Regions from separate parts of the Tomitella gaofuii genome, predicted to be linked through region 3. Evidence: predicted binding sites of a transcription regulator. Region 3 holds the regulator's gene; each other region holds the start of a gene.
What was found. The regulator LexA, encoded in region 3, represses DNA repair genes until DNA is damaged. The targets are predictions, from matches to a motif close to CGAACANNTGTTCG.

Region 1 (6,597 bases), 1.0 Mb from region 3:
CGCCCCACCACACGCATCCACCTCACCACGCACATTCGTCCCGCATGCCGCATTCGGGTACGTTGGATACTCCAATAACTTGCGCCGCAAGCAAAGGCAAGGACCCCGGCGCGTGTCCTCCCCGCGCAGCGGTCTCGACTCGGTTACGCTCGCCCTACCGGAAGCTGCCACAGGAGGTCTACGCGTGCGAGAACTTCAAGTGATCGGCATGGATGCGGGCGGCAAGAACGTCCTCCTCCAGGTGAAGGGCTCCGAGGACCGCTTCTCCGTCCCCGCGGACGACCGCCTCCGCGCCGCCGCCCGCGGCGATCTCAGCCGCCTGGGCCAGATCGAGGTGGAATCGAGCAGCCAGTTGCGCCCACGTGAGATCCAGGCGCGCGTCCGGGCGGGCGCGTCGGTGGCGGAGGTGGCGGAACTCGCCAGCATCCCGGAATCCCGCGTCGAGCGCTTCGCGCATCCGGTGCTGCTCGAACGCGGCAATGCCGCGGACATGGGCCGCAAGGGGCACCCGGTACGGTCCGACGGCCCCGCCGTCCAGACCCTCGACGAGATCGTCGCCATCGTCTTTCGCGCCCGCGGGCTGGATCCTGAGTCCGGCGAATGGGACGCCTGGCGCACGGTGGACGGTGAATGGGTAGTGCAACTGTCGTGGTGGGCGGGCAAGTCCCGCAATGCCGCGCACTGGCGCCTGTACAAGGACGGCCTCACCGGCACGCTCAATGCTCTCGACGATGCCGCGACCGAACTGCTGGACCCCGACGTGAACCGCCCGCTGCGCCCCATCGCCGCGGTACCAGAGCCCCCGAGCGCGTCGCACGTCGGAATCCACGGCCCCGAGGTCGCTGCGCCGGCACACGCCCCGGATACGACGCCGGAGGCCGAGCCCGCCCCTTCCGAGCCCGCCTCGTCCCCGGACGACGCCGTCGCCGTCGAGGCCGTTGCGGGCGGCGCCGACGCGCCGGAGGACGGCCCCGGCGCCGCGCCCGGCACTGGGCAGGGGCAGGGCACCGAGCACGACCACGGGGGCGCGGAGCGCTCGTCCCGCCCCACCGCCGAGCAGGCCGGCGACCGCGAGGCCCGGGCCGAATCCGGTCCCCCCATCGACGAGGAACCCGAGGACGCGCTCATCCCGCACCCGAGCCCGCACACGCGCGGCAAGGCACGCAAGCACAAGCCGACGATGCCCTCCTGGGAGGACGTCCTGCTCGGCGTCCGCAGCAACGCCAACGGCTGAGAACACCGACCGCGGCCGGCACCCTGCGGGCCGGCCGTCGGGATCCGCCGGCACAGCATCCGGCCTCCGGTACCGAGGTGGTGTCCGGTATCGGAGGCCGGAGTCAATCCCCGGGATCCACGCGCCGCGGCAGGGTCAGACGTCGAGCGACCTACCGATGATCTCCTTCATGATCTCACTGGTTCCGCCGTAGATCCGGGTCACCCGCGCGTCGGCGTAGGCACGGGCGATCGGGTACTCCAGCATGAACCCGTACCCGCCGAACAGCTGCAGGCAGCGGTCCACCGTGCGCCCCTGCAGCTCGGTGCACCACAGCTTTGCCATGGAGGCGTCCACCGCGCTCAGCTCCTCCGCATTGAGCGACAGCACCGCCTGGTCCACATAGTGCTGCGCCACCTCGACCTCGGTGGCGATCTCCGCCAAGGCATGCCGCGTCGTCGGCAAGGAGCCCACCGAGTTGCCGAACACCTTGCGCTCACGGACGTAGTCCGTGGTCCAGTCGAACGCCGCACGGGCCGCTGCGACCCCCGCGACGCCGATCGACAGCCGCTCCTGCGGGAGGTTCTGCATGAGGTAGGCGAATCCCTTGCCTTCCTCGCCCAGCAGGTTCGACGCGGGTACCCGCACGTCGTCGAAGAACAGCTCCGCGGTGTCCTGCGAATGCAGGCCGAGCTTGGCCAGGTTGCGGCCCCGCTCGAAGCCCGCCATCCCGCGCTCGACCACGATGAGGCTGAGCCCCTTGTGCTTCTGGCTCGGGTCCGTCTTGGCCGCGACGATCACCAGATCCGAGTTGATGCCGTTGGTGATGAAGGTCTTCGAGCCGTTGAGCACGTACTCGTCGCCGTCACGGATGGCCGTGGTCGCGATGTTCGCGAGGTCCGAGCCCACACCCGGCTCCGTCATCGCGATGGCGGTGATGGTCTCTCCCGCGGCGATCCCGGGCAGCCAGCGCTGCTTCTGCTCGTCGTCGGTCAGTGAGAGCAGGTATGGGAGGCAGATGTCGTTGTGCAGCGTGAGCCCCAGGCCGGCGGCACCTGCGCCCGCGAAGGCGAACTCCTCGCCGATGATCATGTTGAAACGGAAATCGGGCACTCCCCCGCCGCCGAACTCCTCCGGCACGGCCATACCGAGGAACCCTGCGGCGCCCGCTTCGGTGAACAGCGAGCGCGGCACGATCTGGGCCGACTCCCACTCGTCTATCCGGTCCGCGACGTTGCGGGAGATGAATGTGCGCACGCTGTCGCGGAACGCATCGTGATCAGTATCGAAAATTGTCCGGCGCATACCCGGTGAGGTTAGTCGCAAGACCCCGCGCTCCGCAGCAGCGGCACCAGGCTCGACGGGTGCCGCCACCGCCCCGATGGGAATATCTGTTCTATGGTTTACGCACGAACCTTTGTTCGGGTACTGTAATGTGCGAGCCGAGGGGGGCGGTATGGAACGGTTTACGGGGGACTCTGCCGGCGGCGGGATGACAGCCGGCCTGTGGCGGCGCGCGGACGCGGATCTGCTCGGATCGATCGTGGACGACGCACAGGCGATGCACCGTGCCGAGATCTCTTCGTTGTGCAAGATCGCCGAGCTCGCGACGCGCGACTCCGCCCAGGGGCGGTTCACCAACATCGTCGATCATCTGACGTCCCACAGCACGCTCACGATCGCGAAGGCCCGCGCCGTGGTCACCTTCGCCATGCGCATGAACGAGCGCCCGCGGATCTTCGCCGCGGTACGCGGCGGCGAGATCACGAAGAACGCCGCGACGATGATCGTGAAGTTCCTCGACGATCCGCCGAAGGCGATGCCTGCGGACGCTATCGACCGTACGGAGAACGTGCTCATCGGTTACGCGCGCAACGCCGGCCACAACAGGCTCGCCGCGATGATCGATGGCATCCGTGATCACTACACCGCAGTACCTCAGGGCAAGAACCCGGATGGGAACGGTGCTGGGGGATCCGGGGACGGTGATTCCGAAGGCGGTGATACCGGCGGCGACCGCGCGACCCCGGCGGGCCCGTCATACGGCCAGGTCCGGCCGGAGAGCCGGGGCGCTGACGACACCGAACGCAACACCTTTTTCGTTTCACGCACGCTCGGCAACCGGTACGCAGTGCGCGGGGATCTGGATTCCGAAACAGGTGAGCGCCTGGTCACGGCACTCTCGCCGTTGTCGGCTCCGCGGCCGGAGCCGGACGGCACGCGCGACCGCCGCACGGCCGCCAAGCGCCGTGCCGATGGTCTCGCCGAGTTCCTGCGTCGCCACTCCCAGTGCGACGGGGCCGCGGCGGGCTCGCCGGCGCCCGAAGACTCCCCACGCACCCGCATCGCCTCGGAGACGACGTGGACTCCGGCGCGGGCCGGACACGCCGCTGCGGTGCCCCCACCACCCCCGGAGGGAGCCGCGGCGCCGGCCCACGCCGCAGCACCGGCCGGGCGGGTACACCCGGGTGCGGGCAACCCTCGGCCGCGTCCCATGACCTGGGCGGCGGCGCAGGCACCGGCACGACATTGAGCCTGCACATCGGTCTGCGCGACCTGGCCGACACCGACGACGACGCGGCCGCCCGGGCCGGGTTCATCGCCGAGGGGCGGTTCGAGGAGGTGTTCGACAACCTTCCGCACGGCATGACCGACTGGTTCGCCAACGTGACGGTCGGCGCGGCGCGACGCCTCGCGTGCGACGCGGCGATCACGCCGATCGGCGTGGACGGCCGGGGCATGCCGCTCAACGTGGGGCGCACCCGGAGGCTGGCCAGCCGGGCCCAGCGCCGCGCACTGGCGGCGCGCGACCATGGGTGCGCATTCCCCCGGTGCGACCGACCGCCCGCATGGTGCGTCGCCCACCACGTGTGGCATTGGGCGGACGGCGGTCCCACAGACCTGGACAACCTGGTCAACTTGTGTACGGAACACCACCGGGCCGTCCACCATCACGGGTGGACCGTCGTGATCGACGGGAACGACGGGCTGCCGCGGTTCCTGCCACCGGCACACGGCCGGTCGCCATCCCAGTGGGTGGGCCCCGACGGCAAGGCGCTCGGGCCGCCGCGCGCCGCAGAGCACTCATCGCACCGACCGCGGACCACCGTCACCTGAGGCCGGCTCCTCACAACGGCGGGGTGCCGCCGCGACGGCGCGCGTCCGCACACCATTGCAGGTGGCAGGCCAGGGCTGTTGCGGGGTCAGGGCTGTTGCGCGGCCAGAACTACAGTGCGAGCACGGCCAGCGCAGCCCACCCGAGGATAGCCCCCGGCACGACGCCCCACACGATCCAGCGCACCGTCGTGGCATGCCGCCACCGACGGACGGCGGGGGCCGCCGCGCCCACCACCACGACGTTGACGGCGATCGCCAGCCACGAGGACACGGCGCTCAACCCCAGGCCGACGACGGCGACGAACACCGCGGTCCAGGCGGCCATCATGGTCGAGGCCACCATCCCGGCGGCCGGATACCGCGCCGCCGCCTCCGTGCCGACCCGCCAATCCGCCGAGCCGCGATGCACCGATGCACCCCGCGGACGTTCGTGGACCAACTCCCCCGGCGTCCCCGTCACCTCGCGTCGGCCATCTGCATGCTCCGCAGGCGCTCGTAGAACGCGACCGCCGCCGCCGTGGCGACATTGAGGGAGTCCGTCCCCGGAGCCATCGGAATGCGCGCCCGCGCATCGCACGCGTTCATGGTGTGCTTCCGCAACCCCGGCCCCTCCGCCCCCACGAGCAGGGCCACCCGGTCTGTCGGTCCGCGGTCGTGGAGCACCTCGGTGAGCATGGGAACCTCCGGATCCGGGGTCAACGCGACCACGGTGAACCCCCGCGACCGCACCTCGTCGATTCCCGCCGGCCACTCGGGGATGTGCGTGAACGGGAGACGCAGCACGTGCCCCATCGACACGCGCACCGCGCGCCGGTAGAGCGGGTCCGCGCATCGCGCACCGAAGAGGACGGCGTCGATCCCCAGCCCCGTCGCATTGCGGAACATCGACCCGATGTTCTCGTGGTCATTCACGCCCTCGAGCATCGCTACCGTGCGCGCTCCGTCGAGCACCGTGTCGAGGTGAGGTTCCGGGGCCCGGCGCGCGGCGGCGAGCACCCCCCTGTTCAGGTGGAACCCGATGCACTCGTCCATGACCTCGGTGGGCACCCGGTAGAAGGGGACGTCGACCGCGTCGAGGGCGCTGCCCAGCTCCTGCAGCCGCCGGTCCACTCCGAGCAGAGAGTGCGGCGCGAACCGCGACGCGATCATCCGCTGCACCACGAGCACGCCCTCGGCGATCACCAGTCCCTTGCCCCCGGGCAGGTCCGGCCGCCGATCCGAGGAATTGAGGTTGCGATAGTCGTCGATCCGCGGATCGTCGGCGTCGCTGATGTCGATGACGTTGACCACCGCACCATTGTTCCGCAGCCCCAGGCCCGGACGCCGCCCGCCCCTGGACCGCGCGCCCGCTCAGGTCACGGCGTCCGTGATCGGGCCGACCGCGAAGTACGCGACGAATGCGATCGCCACCAGCCACATCAGCGGATGCGTCTTGCGGGCTTTTCCTGTGGCCGCGGCCAGCACCACCCACGTGATGAAGCCGACGCCGATGCCGTTCGCGATCGAGTAGGTGAACGGCATCGTCACGATGGTGAGGAATGCGGGCAGCGCCACGTCGAACCGGCCGAAGTCGATGTCCTTGATCTGGCTCATCATCATGGCGCCGACCACCACCAGCGCGGGCGCCGCGGCCTCGAGCGGAACCACCTCGTAGAGCGGCGTCAGGAACATCGCGGCGATGAACAGCAATCCGGTGACGATGTTCGCGAGCCCTGTTCGGGCGCCGTCGGCGATCCCCGACGCCGAGTCGACGAAGACCGTGTTCGACGACGCGGAGCCGGCGCCGCCCGCGATCGCGCCCGTCCCCTCGACGATCAGCGCCTTCCCCATGCCGGGCAGGGTGCCATCCTTGTCGGCCAGGCCCGCCTCCTTGCCCAGCCCCGTCATCGTGCCCATGGCGTCGAAGAAGTTGGCGAGAACCAGCGTGAACACCAACAGCGATGCCGAGAGCACGCCGATGCGCGCGAATGCGCCGAAACTGAACTCCCCCACCAGGCTCAGATCCGGCAGGCTGGCCAGCGTGCCCGGGATGTCCGGCACCGACATACTCCAGCCCTCAGGGCCGGTGCTCGCGGAGGACCCGATGTGCCAGATCTGTTCGACGATGAAGGCGAGAACCGTGGTGACAACGATGCCGATCAGCAGTCCGCCGCGCACCTTCCGTGCGACGAGCACCCCCATCAGCAGCAGTCCGAAGACGAACAGCGCGGTCGGCCAGGAGGCGATCGACCCGTTGATGCCCAGCCCCACCGGAACCGTGGTGTTGG
Region 2 (6,597 bases), 360 kb from region 3:
GCGGGCGAGTCCGCACCGGTGTGCGATGCGATGCGGATGCGTGACGGGACTGGCCGGATTGTGATGGGCACGGAAGTCATCGTGCCAGGTCCGTCCCGGCGAACGTGGGAGTGGCACGCCCCGCGTCGCCTCATGGGTCCCGCGCCGCCGCTGGGGGGCGGTCCGCGCGGCCCGCGCGGGGCCCATAACCACGTACATCGTGATGGTCCGGCCACTGGGCCTAACGGCGGCGCACACGGCTCCGCGCGGCCGGCAGCAGGCGGCGCAGCGTCCCGGCGCGGGCATCCCGGAGCGCGAGCCGGGCGGCGGAGCGGCCACTGTAACCGCTGACGCCGCCGCCGGGGTGCGTCGATGCGCCGGTCAGATACAGCCCGGCGAGCGGATCCCCGCGGCCCGCGTCGGCGGCGAGGCCGCTCAACCGCTGGCCCGCGAGCTCCGCGGTGGGACGGAAGGCCAGCATCTGGTCGAGCGACATCTCGATGTGCATGATGTTGCCGCCGATCAGGCCCAGCTCGCTTTCGAGCCCGGCCGGCGATTGGACGTGGCGGGCCGTCACCGTCTCGCGGGTCCCGGGGGCGAACCGCTCGATCTCGTCGACCACCCTGTCCGCCTCCGTTTCGGCCACGTCCGCCCAGCGGGTGCCGTCGGCGATCCGGTACGGATGCCACTGCGACCACAGCGTCATCTGGTGTTCACCGTCCGGGCACAGCGACCTGTCCAGCGCGCTGAATGTCATCGACAGGGCGGCGGGACGCGGCGGGAGCCGGCCCGCGAGCGCGGCGGCATGCCCCGTGCGCAGGTGGGCCCTGTCGCTGACGAGCAATTGCAGGCCCGCGTGCACGCCGGGGCCGGGCCCGCAGTCCGGCGCCGACGGGTACGCGGGCAACGCGTCCGTGGCCAGCCGGACGGCCATGCCGATGCCCGGGCCTACGCGGATGCCGCGACGCAACTCCGTCGCGGCGGAGGCGGAGACGGCGCCGCCGTCCGCGAGCAGACCGATGGTGGTGAGGATGTGGCATCCGGCCACCACCGTCCGGGCCCGCACCGTCCGCCCGTGCTCGGTGGTGGCAGACCACCCGCCGTCGGTGCGGCGCAGCGCGGTCACGGCGTCGCCCGTCGTCACGGTTCCCCGGTCGGCCCGCAGGCGCGAGACGAGCGCCGTGGCCAAGGATCCGCTGCCGCCGACTGCGCGCCCCGGCGGCGCCTGGTGCATCAGAGCGGCGAACCCGATCATCGGCGCGGTGCCGGGCTCGGACATCGGGGGACCCGACTGCGCCCCGAACCACGCGAGCGCGGCCTTGAGCGGCTCGTCGTCGAAGTAGTAGTCGAGCAGTGCATCGCCGGTGCCCAGGAACCTGCGCGCCAGGGCTGTGGGCGGAAACCCGCCGCCGAGGAAGGCGGGCATACCCAGCGGACCGAACGCGCGGGACAGTCCGGCGACGCCGGGTGGGCGGGAGAAGGCGCGCATCACGCTGCGGGCGAGCGGGGTCCACTCGGTGACGAAACGCCGGTAGGCGTCGGCGTCGCGCTTGCCGCACGCCGCCGCGATGGACGCGCAGGTGGCGGCCAGGTCGGTGCGGAACACGATGCCCGGGCGCCCCGGCGACTCCGGTGGCCCCGGGGCGAACGCCCACGGGTCGCAGTCGATGTAGGTCAGTCCGTGGCCGGCAAGGTCGAGCTCCTCGATGATCCCGCTCTGCCGGATCATCAGGTGCGCGGACGAACCGCGGTCCACCCGGTGGCCTGGGAACCGTTCGACGGTCGACACCGCGCCCCCGGGGACCGTGTCCCGCTCGAGCACCTCGACGGCCCAGCTCTCCCGGGCGAGGTAGCAGGCGGCGACCAAGGCGTTGTGGCCGCTGCCGACGACGATCGCATCCAACACTCCGACAGGGTATCCGGCGGGGTCAGGGCAGCGGCAGCGTGCGACCGAGTACGGCGAAATCGCGCCGATCGCCGAGGAACCGGAAGTGGCGCAGGACGTCCTCGAACCCCATCCGCCGGTACAGCTGCCATGCGCGGTTCCGCTCGTCGGGCACTTCGGGTGTCGACAGCAGCACCCGTGATTCGGTGAGGCCGGAAAGCAGCCGTGTCAGCAGCGCGGCGCCGATCCCCTTGCCCTGGGCGGAGGGTGCGACGTGGATCTCGGTGAGCTCGAAGTAGTCGGACATCAGCCGGGTGCCCGGTGGCCCGGCGGTGTCGCGCACCGCGGAACGCACCTGCCGGTCCCACCAGTACGCGGGGGCGCCGTGGTATCCGTAAGCGATGCCGACCAGCCTGGCCCCATCAGGGATCGCGGTCGCATCGTCCGTCGTCGTGGCCACATCGTCCATCGTCGTAGTCGCTCGGGGGCCGTTGTCCGGAATCTCGAAGGCCGCGACCGCCCGCCAGCCGTCCCGGAGCATGTGCTCGGCCCACATGGGTGCGCGGCTGTGTTCGACTCCGCGCGGGTAGTGCATCGCAGCCACATAGATCTCGAGGGCCTCGTAGAGGCGTGCGCGCAGGACCGGAGCCGGGATCTCGGAGACGAGCAGGCTCATGAGCAGCGAACTTTCTGTGCGGAGACAAAGTTGTCGGAGAGTCTGTTTAGCATTGCCACCATCGAACCGTTGTTCGATGCCGGACCGTCCGGTGCGGCCCGAGGGAAGCGGGTCGTACCGGGCGTATGGTCCGCCGGGTCTGGCGGGCCGGGCCCGTGTAGTCCGGGCGTGGGCCTGACGGAGGCACGGTACCGCAGGGTCGGGCCCGCACTGCGGAGTCGGATCGCGGGCGGGTGCGAGCGGGAAGAGGAGAGGCGATGAGGACGATGAGCACGGGTGCAGCAGGCGCGGCCGCGGGAACGCAGGGCCACGGGCAGTGGATGCCGCCACCGCGTGTGGGTGGAGGATCCATGCCGTCGCGTCCGCGGTCGCCACATGCGGCCGCACTGCTCGGCCGCGCCGATACGCTCCTGTCGGAGGCCTTGTGCGGTGCGGTGGACCGGCCGGCGGAGCGGTTCGCCACCGCCTACGTTGCGGCGGTGCGCGGTGCCGCCGCGGTGTTGGCCGCGTCGCCGCCGCAGCCCCGCAGGGGTGCATCGCGCAGCGCATGGGCGAGGTTGGCCTCGGTCGGCCCCGGCTGGAAGGTGTGGGCGGACCACTTCGCGCAGTTCTCGTCCACGCGTGCGGCTGTCGAGGCCGGGGTCACGAGCAGGGTCGACGGCCCGGCGGCGGATGCGCTGGCCGGTGCTGTCGGGGACTTCCTCAACGTGGTCGAGTCGCACCTGGGCGGCGCGGCGGAGCCTGGTTCCGGCCGCGGGGACCACCCGGCCGGCCACCCCCTTTTGCGGGCGGGCTGATCCTGCCGGGGCGTGTGGCGCACGTGCTGCGCGGTGCCGACGGTTTATTCGATCCGGGGAGTGGGGTATTCGGTGGTACGGTCCGATGCCGAACAGTATTATCGGTGTTAGGCGCCCGTAATGGACGGGGGCTGGCGCGTTCGGTTCGGCAGCTGGACGTCATGACGAGAAGCCGGGGGAGGTGCCGTGCCACTCTCCGAGCACGAGCAGCGGATGCTCGACGAGATCGAGAATGCTCTGTATGAGGAAGACCCGAAGTTCGCTTCGCAGGTCCGGGGCCGCCGGTTCGGCACCCCCAACGCCAAGCGGCGTATTCAGGCGTTGTTCATCGCCCTGGTCGGGCTTGCACTCCTGATAGTGGGGGTCGCCACCAGCGCACTGCACATCGGCGGCTTCCCCGTTCTCGCTGTCATCGGGTTCGTCGTCATGTTCTTGGGCGCGGTGATGCTCATGCTCGGCACGCCGTGGGGGCGCGACAAGGTTCCGGCTTCCCCGTCGGCGCCGGGCCGCGCCGGCGCCGGCTCCGGAAAGGGCGGAGGGGCCAAGGGGCTCAAGGGCCGCTTCAGCAAGCCCAAGTCCGCGGGCAGCTTCACCGAGCGTATGGAGGAGCGTTTCCGGCGGCGCTTCGAAGGCTGATCTGCCGAACAGCACACTTCAACACCGACCACCCGGGCGCGGGGCCGTGACGACGGCCCCGCGCCCGGGTGGTCTTTCGTAGGCCGGCCCGGGAGGGTCTCGTCGCCCGCGCCCCCCGCGCCCCGGCTCCGTCCTCCACTCCGCCCCACCGCGGTCCTCCACTCCGCCCCACCGTGGTTCCCCACTTTCCGCCACCCCGGTGGCGGCAGGGACCCACGGGGTGCCCTGGTGGTGTGACCCGATCGGCTGCCTCGGTCTCGAAATCTCATCCATCTGCGGATATGCGTTCTGCGTGGATCCTCGCTCCTCCGGCGGAGAGGGCGTGTCCAGGGCTCGCACCCCACCGTCTATGGCGTCTGTACCAGCGCATTTCATGCGGAGTCGCGCAACGTGGCGGCAGTTGGGGTTGAAAGTGGGGAGAAGTGGGGTACTGTGGTGCCAACGGGTCGCCATCAAGGCATCCGCCAACGGTCTCCACACACGGAGGGCCCGGTGCAATCCGGTTCGGACATGTGGGAGGCGGTCGAGTCGGAGGTGTCGGATGTTCTTCGGAACCTTCACACCCAAGCTCGACGAGAAGGGTCGGCTGACGCTGCCGGCGAAGTTCCGCGACGCACTGGCGGGAGGTCTCATGGTCTCGAAGGGCCAGGATCACAGCCTTGCGGTGTATCCGCGGGACGAGTTCCTCGAGTTGGCCACCCGGGCGGCTTCCGCATCCCGGACCAACCCGGAGGCGAGGGCGTTCGTGCGTGCGCTCGCTGCCGGAACGGATGAGCAGCGTCCGGACGGTCAGGGACGGATCACCCTGTCGGCGGACCACCGCCGTTACGCGAATCTCTCGCGTGAATGCGTGGTCATCGGCTCGGTGACGTTCCTGGAGATCTGGGACGCCGAGGCATGGCAGAACTACTTGGAGGCCAACGAAGAGAGCTACTCGCAGGCGCGCGATGAATCGCTCGGCAGCATCTTCTGAGCGCAGCCTGATCGCACGACGCGGTCTCGGCGAATGTCACGAGGCCTCCGCCCGAACGGTCCTGACGTACTTCCCCAACGCCAGGCACGGTCGGCCGGAGACCCCAGGACATTCGCCGCTGCGTTTTCCGAGCCTTACCGGGACAGCAGTCATTACCAGGACAGATTGACCGGCAGCAGACCGACGTGACCGACCACTGGAGCAGACGATGACCGACGGAGCAGGCGGCGTGCGGCGGCGGTCCGGCGAGTTCGGGCACGTCCCCGTGCTGCTCCACCGTGCGGCCGACCTGCTCGGGCCGCCGATCGAGACGGCGGGCGAGGGGGCCGTGTTCCTCGACTGCACCCTGGGCATGGGTGGACACAGCGCGTTCTTCCTCGAACATTTCCCCGGGCTGCGGGTGATCGGTCTGGACCGCGACACGCAGGCGATCGACACGGCCTCGCGGCGTCTCGCGGGCTTCGCCGGCCGCTTCACCGCCGTGCACACCCGCTACGACGGCATCGCGGAGGCGCTCGGCGCCGTCGGCATCGCCGAGCGTGGCGGCGTCGACGCCATCCTGTTCGACCTGGGCGTGTCCTCCCTGCAGCTCGACGAGTCCGAGCGGGGTTTCGCCTACTCGGTCGACGCGCCGCTGGACATGCGCATGGATGCGTCAGCCGAACTCACGGCCGCCACGGTCGTCAACACCTATGCGGCCGCGGACCTCCGCCGCGTCCTCAGCACGTATGGCGAGGAGCGTTTCGCGGCCAAGATCGCGGCGGCGATCGTGCGGCGGCGTGCCGACGCGCCGTTCCGCACCACCGGGCAGCTCGTGGAGCTTCTTTACGACGTGATCCCGGCGGGCGCGCGGCGCACCGGCGGCCATCCGGCGAAGAGGACGTTCCAGGCGCTGCGGATCGAGGTCAACGGGGAACTGGATTCTCTGCGGGCCGCGGTACCGGCGGCGCTGGACGCGTTGACGGTGGGCGGTCGCGTCGCGTTCATGTCCTACCAGTCGCTGGAGGACCGCATCGTCAAGCGCGCATTGGCCGACCGTTCGCGTTCACGCAGTCCTCAGGATCTTCCGGTGGAACTGCCGGGTACAGGTCCGGAGTTCCAGCTGGTGACCAGGGGCGCCGAGCGCGCCACGGAGGAAGAGATCGCCGAGAATCCGCGATCGGCGCCTGTCCGGTTGCGGTGTGCCCGACGGATTGCTGGGAGCTGAGATGACGAGCACGATCACCACACGCGTGAACACCCGCTCGGAGCCGTCTCGACGGGCGCACTCGCCGCGTCCAGACGCCGGACGGCGATCCGGGCGCCGGGGCAGCGGGTCCTCCGCAGCGTCGCGGAAGGCGTACGACCGGCGCCAACGCCGTGGGACGGGTGCGGGTGCGGGTGCCGGCGCCGCGGCCGAGTCGGCTCTGCGGTTCGCCGGTCCGCGCGAACTCGCCCGGCGGATCCCGTTCGTCGTCTTCGTCATGCTGTTGTTCCTCGCAGGCATCGGCATAACTCTGTGGCTCACGACCAATGCCACGGCGCGGTCATATGAGATCGCCGACGCCCGACAGCAGAACACGCGGCTCGAGGACACGAAGGAGTCGCTGATGAAGGTCGTGCAGGCCGGCAACTCCGCACCGGAGCTCGCACGCAAGGCCGCCGAGCTGGG
Region 3 (6,597 bases):
TGCGCTGCGGGCGGCGGGCGTCCTCGCGCCCGGTCTCCCCGAGGGGGTCGGCGAGGACGACTGGTTCATGGACTACCGCAATGCGGACGGGTCGGCGGCGGAGATGTGCGGCAACGGCGTGCGCGTGTTCGCGCACTACCTGTGCGCCTCGGGCCGTGAGGAGCGTGACGCCTTCGTTGTCGGAACCCGCGCCGGCGCTCGGGCGGTGACGATGGCCGGCCCGCGGGACTTCGCAGCGCAGGCGCGGGTGTCCGTGGAGATGGGCCCGGTGAGGGGATTCGGGGATTCCTCGGTGGTCCTGGGCGGTGCGGGCGGCACGACACTGCCGGGTGTGGCGGTGGATGTGGGCAACCCGCACCTGGTCAGCGTGGTGGCCGGGCTCGATGAGGCGGGGCTCGCGGAACTCGACATCGCGTCCGCGCCCGCTTTCGACGCGGTACTGTTCCCGGACGGCGTCAACGTGGAGGTGGTGACGCCGCTGCGCGCCGGCGCCGTCGCCATGCGCGTGCACGAGCGGGGCGTGGGGGAGACACGCTCGTGCGGCACCGGCACCGTCGCGGCGGCCTTCGCGGCGCTGCGCGCGGAGAACGTGTCCGCCGGAACCGTCGAGGTCGGCGTGCCGGGCGGCGCCGTGACGGTGACGATCGGAGTGGACGGCCGCGCCGTTCTCGAGGGGCCGTCGGTACTCGTGGCGTCGGGGGTCGTCGACGATCGCTGGTGGCGACATGCGCAGAACGCCGCGCGGCCAGTCGACGCCGGGGCCGCGTGATGACGGGATCGGACGAGCCGGACCGGACGGTGTCAGACGAGGTGCACGCGAGCAGCGGCGGAGCGCAGGAGCCCTCGCTCGGTGAGATGCAGCTGGCCGAACGCAGCTCGCTGCGCCGCGTGGAGGGGCTGTCGACAGAGCTCGCCGACATCACCGAAGTGGAGCAGCGCCAGCTGCGCCTGGAGCGCGTGGTGCTGGTGGGGGTGTGGACCGAGGGCACCGCGGCGCAGGCGGAGACGAGCATGGCCGAGCTCGCCGCCCTGGCGGAGACGGCGGGGTCGACGGTGCTCGAAGCGCTGATCCAGCGGCGCGACCGTCCCGACGCGTCCACCTACATCGGCTCCGGCAAGGCGGCGGAGCTGCGTGAGGTGGTCATGGCCACGGGGGCGGACACGGTGATCTGCGACGGCGAGCTCAGCCCCGCGCAACTGACCAGCTTGGAGAAGGTCGTTCAAGTGAAGGTGGTGGACCGCACCGCGCTGATCCTCGACATCTTCGCCCAGCACGCCACCTCCCGCGAGGGCAAGGCGCAGGTGTCGCTCGCGCAGATGGAGTACATGCTGCCGCGGCTGCGCGGCTGGGGCGAGTCGATGTCGCGCCAGGCGGGCGGCCGTGCGGGCAGTAACGGCGGCGTGGGCCTGCGCGGCCCGGGCGAGACGAAGATCGAGACCGACCGGCGGCGCATCCGTTCGCGGATGGCGAAGCTGCGCCGCGAGATCGCCCACATGAAGAACGCCCGCGACGTCAAACGCCACCGCCGCCACACCACCGGCGTGCCGTCGGTGGCGATCGTCGGCTACACCAACGCGGGCAAGTCGAGCATCCTCAACGCGCTGACCGGCGCCGGGGTGCTCGTGCAGAACGCGCTGTTCGCGACGCTCGACCCGACGACGCGGCGCACCGTGCTCGACGACGGACGCGAGGCCGTGCTCACCGACACCGTCGGTTTCGTGCGCCACCTGCCCACCCAGTTGGTGGAGGCCTTCCGCTCCACGCTCGAGGAGGTCGCGGGGGCGGACCTGCTCATGCACGTCGTGGACGGCTCCGACGAGTTCCCGCTCGAGCAGATCCGGGCTGTCAACGAGGTCATCGCCGACGTGCTGCGGGAGGCCGGCGCGGACGCGCCGCCGGAGCTGCTGGTGGTGAACAAGATCGACGCGGCCGACACGGTGGAACTCACGCGGTTGCGCGGCGTGCTCGACGGCGCACACTTCGTCTCCGCACACACCGGGGAGGGCATCGCAGAGCTGCGGGCGCACCTCACCGAGCGGCTCCCGGGGCCGGGGGTGCGCGTCGACGTCCTCGTGCCGTACTCGCGCGGGGACCTCGTGGCGCGCATCCACGCCGAGGGCACCGTGGACTCCGAGCGGCACGGCGCCGAGGGCACGGAGATCGGAGCGGAGGTGCCCCGCGCGCTGGCCGCCGCCCTCGCGCCGTACACCGTGGACGGCGCCCAGGGCGGTTAGCGCGCGGGGCCTTTGCGCGCGCCAGACCGGCTCACGCGTCGAGGTCCTGGGCGCCGAGCGCGCCCGCAGCGCGGGAGGCCGCACGCGCGGCGCTGGCGGGATAGCCGGGCGCGCGGCACTGTCCGGAAGGCCGGGCGCGCCCGGACTCGGTTTGGACAGGGGGACGGACTATCCGGCGTTCAGATCGCAGCGCTGTCAGATCGCAGGGGGGAGGGAACCGGTGAACGCGGCGCGCAGGTCGTCGGGCCAGGGCACGGGGCCGCCCTCGCTGCCATCGGTGTGCACGGCGATCATGGTCCCGTCGGCCGCCGTTCCGCGTGCGCCGATGATGGCGAACCGGTAGGTGACCGACGAGGCGCCCACGGCGACGACGGCGAAGCGCACCTCGAGGTTCTCGCGCAGCCACATCCGCTGCCGGAAATCGGCCTCGTAGCGCACCCGCGGCAGGTGTTTGAGTAGTTCCGGCCGGGCGATGGACTCGAGGAACTCGCCCTCGGCCTCCTCAGCCCACTGGCGCACCACGGAGAAGTGCTGGTGTCCGGATGCGTCGGTGTCCGGCCACTGAAGTTGGCGGCGGATCGTCACCGTGGGCAGGCCCTCGCGTGCCGCCCGCGCGATCACGTCCACCGCCGAGTCGCCGGAACCGGTGCCGTCTGCGACCGCGCCGGGCGTCCCGGCGCCCACCGACCCACCGGGCCGGGGCGCGTGCGATGCCGCACTGGAATTCGTCACAGCGTCACACCTTCCGCATGACGGTGACCACCTTGCCGAGGATGGTCGCGTCGTTGCCGTGGATGGGGGTGAAGTGCGGGTTGTGCGGCATCAGCCAGATGTTCTTGCCGTCGCGCTTGAAGGTCTTGACGGTGGCCTCGCCGTCGAGCATCGCCGCGACGATGTCGCCGTTGTCGGCGACGCTCTGCTGGCGCACCACCACCCAGTCGCCGTCGCAGATCGCCGCGTCCACCATAGACTCGCCCACGACCTTGAGCATGAACAACGTGCCGTTGCCCACCAGCTCCTTGGGCAGCGGGAAGACGTCCTCCTGATTCTGCTCGGCGAGGATCGGGCCGCCGGCGGCGATCCGCCCCACGAGCGGTACGAAGGTGGGCTCGGGCCGCGGCGGCGCGTCCGCGCCGTCGGCCGCCGGGCCGGATTCCGGCGCATCCTCCGCCGACCGGAGCGGCGTGACCCCGCGGACGTCCACGGCGCGCGGACGATTGGGGTCCCGGCGCAGGAACCCCTTCTTTTCCAGGGACTGCAGCTGGTGCGCTACCGACGACGTCGAGGCCAGCCCCACCGAATCGCCGATCTCGCGGATGCTCGGCGGGTAGCCGCGCTCGCGGACCGAGGTCTGGATCACCTCGAGCACCTTGCGCTGGCGGTCGGTGAGCGACTCGATGGACGGCCTCCCGCCGTCCAGTGCCACATTGAAGTCCTTCTTCGCCATCGGCCCTGGTCCTCCCTGCTGTATCGCGACAATCCGCCGGTGCGCCCCCGCTCGGGATCCGGCCCGTCCCCCGCAGCGGCGTCCGTGCCTTGCGAAGCCCTTCCCCGCAGGGGTTGCGGCGTGATTCGAATGTAGCGCCGATCGGCGGAATCGACAAACATCTGTTCGACGTGTGTCTCGCGCGGCGCGCAGTGCCGACCGCGTCCGTCGGCGGTGGTCGAGGGTGCGGTCGGCGCAGGTGGCGGGCACGGGCGGGTGGTTTTGTCGGTTCGGGTTGATACAACCCGAACGTGTGTACATCGAACGGAATCGCGAACCGGCCGACTCGCGCGTCGCGGCGCGGTCCTTCCCCTGCTTCGGCGGGGCGCCGTGGCGAGCCCGCGTGCGCTGCGCGAGCGGGATTCTGTCGAACCCTTGATCTATCGAATGAGTGGGCGATAGCATGCACAGGCGAGCGAACACATGTACTAATGACCGTCGCCGGCGCGCGAAGGTGCTTCGGTGGGGCGCGGAGACGAGCGACCGGGACGGCGGCATGGAGAAGCCGGTGCGGACGCATCGGCGGCGGAACCGGGAGGCTGGCATGAACGCTGTGGTGGAGCGGCAGAGCGCTTCGGGGCGCACGATGGGCGGGGCCCGTGCACAGGTGGCGGGCGCACCGTATGAACTTCGCCGGCCTCTCCGCCGGCGGGGGATCGACAGGTCGGAGGTCTGGCGGCGTCCCGCCGGGACTCCGGCGGTACTTCCCCGGCGCGCCGTGCGGATGTCCACGGCGGGGCACGCCCCCGCAGTGGGGGTGGCCGACAGGCGCGGGCTGGTCGCGGCGGTCGCGGTCGCCGTGTTGCTCGCCCTCGTCATTCTCGCTGCCGCGCAGGTGCGGTCGATCGGCGCCACGACGATGCCCGGCGATGTGAACACTGTCGAGGTCTCGTCCGGTGACACGCTGAGTTCGATTGCGCGGCAGGCGGCCCCCGACGTCCCTGTCGGTCAGATGGTGGATCGCATCATCGCGCTCAACGGGCTCGACAGTGCGGCCGTCCACGCCGGCCAGAGTCTGGTGGTGCCGTGGGCGTACGGACGATGACGCTCCGCGCGGCGGCGAGGCCTGCGGCATCGTGGCGGCCGGACGATCGGTGGCGTCGGTCCCCTTCGTGCTTTCCCGTATCATCGGCGTGGAGAAAGTGACCGCTAGCTGATATGCGCGCGCACCAGGATGGACGGCCCCGGGACGGTGTGACCGCGCCGCGCATGGGCAGCAGCGATGAAGGAGCCCCCATGCACTGTCCGTTCTGCCGGAACCCCGAGTCCCGCGTGGTCGATTCGCGCGAAGCCGACGAGGGACAGGCGATCCGACGTCGGCGGCAGTGCCAGGATTGCGGGCGTCGGTTCACCACGGTGGAGACCGCCGTTCTCTACGTGGTCAAGCGCAGCGGGGTCAAGGAGCCGTTCAGCCGGGCCAAGGTGGTACGGGGCGTCCGCAGCGCTTGCCGCGGCAGGCACGTGGACGATGACGCTCTGCACCTGCTTGCGCAGACGGTGGAAGAGACCATCCGCGCCACCGGTTCCCCGGAGGTCCCGAGCCAGGAGGTCGGCTTGGCCATCCTGGGCCCTTTGCGTGACCTCGACGAGGTCGCATACCTCAGGTTCGCCTCGGTCTACCGCTCGTTCAGCTCGGCCGAGGACTTCGAAACCGCGATAGAAGAGCTGCGGCTGCACCGCGAAGGGGCCGACGGGGCCGCATCGGAGGAACCCGCGCCCGCACGGTGACGCGATCAGCGCGTCGTCAGCGGGGGAGCGTGTCGATGGCGCGCAGGATGCGCTTCTCGCTGACCTGCCGAGCGGTCCCCAGTTTCTGCGCGAAGAGTCCCACACGCAGTTCCTCGATCATCCAGAACACTTCCTGGACGGCGGGCGACTCGGCGGAGCCCGGCGGGCAGTGTGCAAGATAGCGTTCCAGCGCCCCGTACACGCGATCCAGCGTATCCATGCCCTGGTGTTCGCGCGGTCCGGAGGTCGGTGCGGATTCGAGACGCAGGGTCGCCGCGCGCAGGTACCGCGGGATCTGGGCGGCACGAGCACTGCCCGCCTCCAGCAGGAAGCCGGGCCGGACCAGGTCGGCGAGCTGCTGGCGGACGTCGTCCACCGTCGATTCGGACACCGCCGTCGACGCGGCCGCCTCGCCGAGCCTCACCTGCAGCTCGTCCCGGCGACGGACGATCTCCACGGCGGCAGTGACGATGGCCGGCTCTGCGGCACGCGCAGCGGGGCCGACCGCGCTCTTCAAGCGCTCGAACGCATCCGGATCACGCACGGGCCCGCCCGCCCGCATCATCGCCTCGTCGACGGCGCACTCGTGCACGTCGGCGACGAGCCCGTCGAGCCCGCCGAACGGGTACTGCCCGGCGACGAGGCGGTCCGCCGTCGACAAGATCGAGAGCAGGCGCTTGCCCACTCCCGGAACCGCATTGAGCAGCAGTCGACGCGTACCGGTGCGCATCGCGGCGGACTGTTCCGCGCGCGTCGACACCACCGTGACCGCCACTGCAGCCGGACCTGCCGGAGTCGCCGGTTCCCGGACACTCAGCGTCGGGAACCCCACCACCTTCTGGCCCGCCACCTCGCTTGTCACCTGTTCGGGCACGTCGCCGAGCGTTTCGGACGTCCACACCGTCGCGGCCGGCCGCGCGTGTTCCTGGCCGTCGCGCACAGCGGTGTCGCTGATGTGGCGCGCCAGCCGGGTCCGCAGCTCGGTGAGGTCCTTGGAGCGGCCGAGCTCACGGCCGCGCCGGTCGACCGCCGCGAATGTGACGCGCAGATGGTCGGGCAACGCGGCGCTGCGGAAGTCCTCCGGCGCGATACGGCACGAACCGAGTCGAGAGAGTTCCCGTGCCAGCGCATTGACCAGGGGCTCCGAT

Region 1: H4F70_RS07295 (DUF222 domain-containing protein) is a predicted target of LexA. The motif match lies at 2,624-2,637, and genes of this name have one in related genera.
Region 2: H4F70_RS13615 (SAV_6107 family HEPN domain-containing protein) is a predicted target of LexA. The motif match lies at 2,603-2,616, and genes of this name have one in related genera.

The regions. Positions count from the first base shown of each region.
Region 1 is NZ_CP059900.1:1,556,041-1,562,637, reverse strand. Features, by position in the region: gene sepH (septation protein SepH) at 185-1,234, shown strand; gene H4F70_RS07300 (acyl-CoA dehydrogenase family protein) at 1,370-2,518, opposite strand; gene H4F70_RS07295 (DUF222 domain-containing protein) at 2,706-3,746, shown strand; gene H4F70_RS07290 (HNH endonuclease signature motif containing protein) at 3,743-4,330, shown strand; gene H4F70_RS07285 (DUF2537 domain-containing protein) at 4,440-4,739, opposite strand; gene H4F70_RS07280 (TrmH family RNA methyltransferase) at 4,787-5,620, opposite strand; gene H4F70_RS07275 (NCS2 family permease) at 5,681-6,597, opposite strand, start outside.
Region 2 is NZ_CP059900.1:2,943,152-2,949,748, reverse strand. Features, by position in the region: gene H4F70_RS13630 (LppM family (lipo)protein) at 1-71, opposite strand, end outside; gene H4F70_RS13625 (phytoene desaturase family protein) at 221-1,885, opposite strand; gene H4F70_RS13620 (GNAT family N-acetyltransferase) at 1,908-2,540, opposite strand; gene H4F70_RS13615 (SAV_6107 family HEPN domain-containing protein) at 2,891-3,337, shown strand; gene H4F70_RS13610 (DUF3040 domain-containing protein) at 3,524-3,973, shown strand; gene mraZ (division/cell wall cluster transcriptional repressor MraZ) at 4,515-4,946, shown strand; gene rsmH (16S rRNA (cytosine(1402)-N(4))-methyltransferase RsmH) at 5,155-6,153, shown strand; gene ftsL (cell division protein FtsL) at 6,155-6,597, shown strand, end outside.
Region 3 is NZ_CP059900.1:2,579,366-2,585,962, reverse strand. Features, by position in the region: gene dapF (diaminopimelate epimerase) at 1-769, shown strand, start outside; gene hflX (GTPase HflX) at 769-2,235, shown strand; gene H4F70_RS12005 (acyl-CoA thioesterase) at 2,431-2,967, opposite strand; gene lexA (transcriptional repressor LexA) at 2,972-3,682, opposite strand; gene H4F70_RS11995 (LysM peptidoglycan-binding domain-containing protein) at 4,266-4,766, shown strand; gene nrdR (transcriptional regulator NrdR) at 4,958-5,449, shown strand; gene hrpA (ATP-dependent RNA helicase HrpA) at 5,466-6,597, opposite strand, start outside.